Regions from separate parts of the Luteipulveratus halotolerans genome, predicted to be linked through region 1. Evidence: riboswitches for the same ligand, from Rfam matches in the RefSeq annotation. Region 1 holds a riboswitch; the other holds the start of a gene.
The links. A riboswitch is a leader RNA that binds a small molecule or an ion and turns the genes downstream of it on or off. The one in region 1 is predicted to bind thiamine pyrophosphate.
Positions count from the first base shown of each region.

Region 2: another riboswitch for thiamine pyrophosphate. It lies ahead of VV01_RS16875 (thiamine ABC transporter substrate-binding protein); the one in region 1 lies ahead of thiM (hydroxyethylthiazole kinase).

Region 1 covers NZ_LAIR01000002.1:3,973,068-3,975,257, reverse strand. Annotated here, with positions in the region: gene VV01_RS19975 (MFS transporter) at 1-30, shown strand, start outside; gene VV01_RS19970 (tyrosine-protein phosphatase) at 289-1,068, opposite strand; TPP riboswitch at 1,114-1,207, shown strand; gene thiM (hydroxyethylthiazole kinase) at 1,196-1,990, shown strand; gene thiE (thiamine phosphate synthase) at 1,987-2,190, shown strand, end outside.
Region 2 covers NZ_LAIR01000002.1:3,346,255-3,348,444, reverse strand. Annotated here, with positions in the region: gene VV01_RS16885 (hypothetical protein) at 1-603, shown strand, start outside; gene VV01_RS16880 (DUF4235 domain-containing protein) at 738-1,025, opposite strand; TPP riboswitch at 1,143-1,246, shown strand; gene VV01_RS16875 (thiamine ABC transporter substrate-binding protein) at 1,302-2,190, shown strand, end outside.

The DNA.
Region 1 (2,190 bases):
GTCGTCCTCATGACGACCCGCTCGCGCTGAGAGCCGAACCCCTCCCCAGCGGTTGAGCCGAGCGGCTCGCTCTCGGGGCTCGCCTGCTCGACCAGGGGAGGGGCCCACCGCTCGATCACCGGGGCCCGGACCGGCTCAGTCAGGGGTAGGGGTGGCGAGCGCTGTGCACTGGTTCGTCAGGTGAGCCGTGCAAGCGGGCGTGGCTCACCACGCGAACCAGTGCACACTCCCCGTCCCCCCCGGCGGCCGGACCCACCGGCAGGACCACTGCAGCGCCGGCTTGCGCGATCAGGGTCGGGTGAGGCGGTCGCGCAGGCGCGTGAGGTCGTCGTCGGTCCAGCCCTGCGCGGACAGCCAGTCGGGCACCGAGCCCGCGGCACGGCGTACGGCCTCGAGGAGCCGCGGGATCGTCTCGGGGTCGGGCACGTGGTCCGACAACGGCCGGTCGCGCAGGTTGTCGGCGTACGCCGGGGTCGCCTTGAGGCGGTCGACGACGCGTTCGATGCGCTCGCGGGTCGCGAGGTAGTCGGCGGTGATGTCGTCATCGCTGACGCCTGCGACTGAGAGCGCCATCGCGGTGACCGTGCCGGTGCGGTCCTTGCCCGCGGCGCAGTGGACGACGGTCGCGCCGGCGCTGCGCGACACCACGTCGAGCGCTGCGGCGACCGAGTCGGGCCGGTCGGCGAGGTAGCCGAGGTAGTGGCTGGTCCAGTGGTTGTCGTCGCGGGTCTCCTCGACCCGGTCGTGCCACGGCAGCACGAGCGCGTCCTCGACCGTCACGTCGACGAGGTCATCGGCGAACAGCGAGTGGTGATGGTGCGTCAGCGGCTCGACCTGCACCAGCGGCCCCGGGCCGGTCATCGCGAGCTCGGCGCGGCTGCGCAGGTCGACGATGTCGGTGACGCCGTGGTCGAGCAGCACCTGGACGTCGGCCGTCGTGAGCTCCTGGAGGTTGTCCGACCGCACCAGTCGACCGTGCTGGACCTGCCTGCCGTCCTGGGTGGGCAGCCCGCCCACGTCACGCATGTTGGCCAGTCCGTCGAGGTCGATCCACGCAGCAGTCGTCACGGGTTCCAGGGTAGGTCGGCCCGCTGACGGCCCGGGCGTTACGTTGGACGGGACGCGGGGTGCCGGTCCGACCGGCTGAGAGACACCCGTCGAACCTGATCTAGCTCGGACTAGCGGAGGGACGTCGATGACGACGCCACGCCCTGCAGACCTCGGCGCGGCCATGACCGCGCTGCGTGATCGGCAGCCGCTCACCCAGTGCCTCACCAACATCGTCGTCGCACCGTGGACCGCCAACGTGCTGCTCGCCGCAGGCGCCGCACCGGCCATGGTCGACAACTCGCACGAGGCGGGTGCGTTCGCGCAGGTCGCGGGCGGCGTACTGGTCAACCTCGGGACGCCGTACGACGACACGACGACTGCGATGGACGCAGCGGCTGGCGCAGCGCACGAGCACGGCACGCCCTGGGTGCTCGACCCGGTCGCGGCCGGCCTCCCGTGGCGTACGACGATCGCGACCTCGCTGCTGGACCTGCGCCCCACGATCGTGCGCGGCAACGCCTCCGAGGTGCTCGCGCTCACCGGCGGCTCGGGCGGGCGGGGCGTCGACTCCACGGCGTCGGCGCAGGACGCGCTCGCCGCCGCACGTGCGCTCGCGGAGCAGACGGGTGGCGCCGTCGCCGTGAGCGGGCCGGTCGACCACCTCACCGACGGCTCACGGGTCGTACGCCTCGGCAACGGGCACGTGTGGATGACGCAGGTGACCGGGGTCGGCTGTGCGCTCGGCGCTCTCATGGCCGCGTACGCCGCGGTGACGGACGACGCCCTCCTGGCCGCTGCCGCAGCCACCGCACACCTCACCGTGGCGGCCGAGCTCGCCGCCGAAAGATCCTCAGGGCCAGGGTCTTTCGCCGTCTCGCTGCTCGACGAGCTCGCCGCGCTCACACCCTCCGACCTGGAAGCCCGAGTGACCCTCACATGACCCGCACGCCGCTCGACCTCACGCTCTACCTCGTCACGGACACCGACATGTGCGGCGACCGCGGCCTCGTACGCACCGTGCGCGAGGCCGTCCGCGGTGGGGCGACCATCGTCCAGCTGCGCGACCCGGACGCGTCCGACGACGAGATGGTCGCTCTCGGCAAGCTCGTCCGAAAAGCGTTGGAGAACACCGGGATTCCG
Region 2 (2,190 bases), 630 kb from region 1:
CGTCGCCACCACACGACCCGGCTCGGCGCTGTCGAACGAGACGGGCTGCAGGTCACACCGGCGGCACGCACGGTCGTCGATGTGGCTCGTACGACCGATCTCGCTGCGGGCCTGGTGTGCGCGGACGCCGCCCTTCGGCGCTCGCTGTGCAGCCGACAGGATCTGGAGGCAGAGGTGGCCGCACTGCCGCCGCGGCTGCGTGGGCGTCGGGTCGCCAAGCTGGTGGTGGCGCTCGCCGACCCCTTGAGCGAGTCAGCCGGCGAGAGCCTGAGCCGCGCGCAGATGTTCCTGCTGCGGCTGCCTCGTCCACACCTGCAGGTCGAGTACGCCGACGCCGACGGCTTCATCGGTCGCACGGACTTCGGGTGGGACGGGCTGGTCGGGGAGTTCGACGGCAAGGTGAAGTACCGCGTCGACGGTCTCGACGGCAAGGCCGCCGCTGAGGTGCTGTGGCGCGAGAAGAGGCGTGAGGACCGGCTGCGTCGTCAGGTGCGCGGGGTCGCTCGATGGGTCTGGTGCGATGCGCGCGACCGGGCCCGGCTGCTCACGGTCCTCACCGCGGCCGGACTCCGCCAGGAGGCTCGTTCGACGTGGCTGGACTGACCGAGAGTGTGACTGGACTGACTCGAAAGTCCTGCACATCGACGACGCCACCCTGCGCGGTGACCAGATCCCCGACGGATGCCGGGGATCTCGTCAGCCGGCCGGGTGGCGTCGACGAGAAGGGGCGGTCTCGGTCAGGAGGCCTTGCTGGTCGCCTGCAGGGACGGCGGGAGCTGACCGGTCGTCTTGGTCCAGACCTTCGCGGCCTGCTTGTTGGCCGCCATCTTGGCCAGGCCCATGATCGCGCCGGAGACGACCGCGAACGTGACCGCCTCCTTCCACTGGACATCGGGGTCAGCGGGGTTCTGCGGGGGCTGGCCGCCCATCGTGGCCTTCCAGGTGCCGTCCGTCGCGGCCTTGGCCACCCTGGAGGCCACCAGGCCCGAACCGATCGCGACAACCTTCCACAACGCGTTGCCCATGGGGCGACACCTTCTTCCTCGTCCGTACGCCGGTCGCGGGGTCGCGCGGCTGGGCCGTGCGAACGTCCACCGCTCGTCTCGGGTCGAGCCTGCCACGTCGCGACGTGTACCGTCGACCCGAGACGACAGGGGAGCGCGAGTGCGCTGAGAGTGCGGCCCCGCCGCAGACCCTCGAACCTGATCCGGTTAGGACCGGTGGAGGAAGTCGAGTCACTCCCTCGTTCGCCCCATCCCGGGGCAGCGAGACCCCTCCTTGAGGTTGAAGGAGGACGTCCGATGCGTCGTACGACGACGACCCTGGCCGCAGTGTGCGCGGCCGCCATCACGATGACCGGCTGCTCGCTGAGCAACGGTGACGACCAGACCCCGGCGAGCGACACGGCCCAGAGTGCGGCCGAGTCGGGCGCGGGCGCGAGCACCACGAGCGCCGGCGCGGCGTCGACGCCGGCGAACAAGACCGTCACGCTGATCACGCACGACTCGTTCGCAGCGCCCAAGCCGCTGCTCGCGCAGTTCACGAAGGAGACCGGCTACACCGTCAAGGTGCTCCCGAGCGGCGATGCCGGCCAGGTCGCCAACAAGCTGGTGCTGACCAAGGGGTCGCCCGTCGGTGACGCGGTGTTCGGCATCGACAACACGTTCGCCTCGCGCGTCGTCGACGAGGGCGTGCTCCAGACCTACACCCCGAAGGCGCCCGCCAAGGGCTCCGACCAGTACGCCCTCAAGGACGGCAAGGGTCAGCTGACGCCGGTCGACTACGGCCACACCTGCTTCAACGTCGACACCACCTGGTTCGCCAAGAAGGGCCTCGCCGAGCCGAAGACGTTCGACGACCTGACCAAGCCGGCGTACAAGAACCTGATGGTCGCCCCGGGCGCGCCGACCTCCTCGCCGGGGCTGGCGATGCTGCTCGCGACGATCGGGGCCAAGGGCGAGAACGGCTGGCAGGCCTACTGGAAGGCGCTCACCGCCAACGGCCTCAAGCTCACCAGCGGCTGGGAGGACGCCTACAACGTCGACTTCACCCAGGGTGAGGGCAAGGGCAGCCGACCGATCGTCTGGTCGTACGACACCTCGCCCGCCTTCACCGTCGCCGGCGGCAAGTCGACCACCAAGGCCCTGCTCGACACGTGCTTCCGCCAGGTCGAGTACTCCGGCGTGCTCA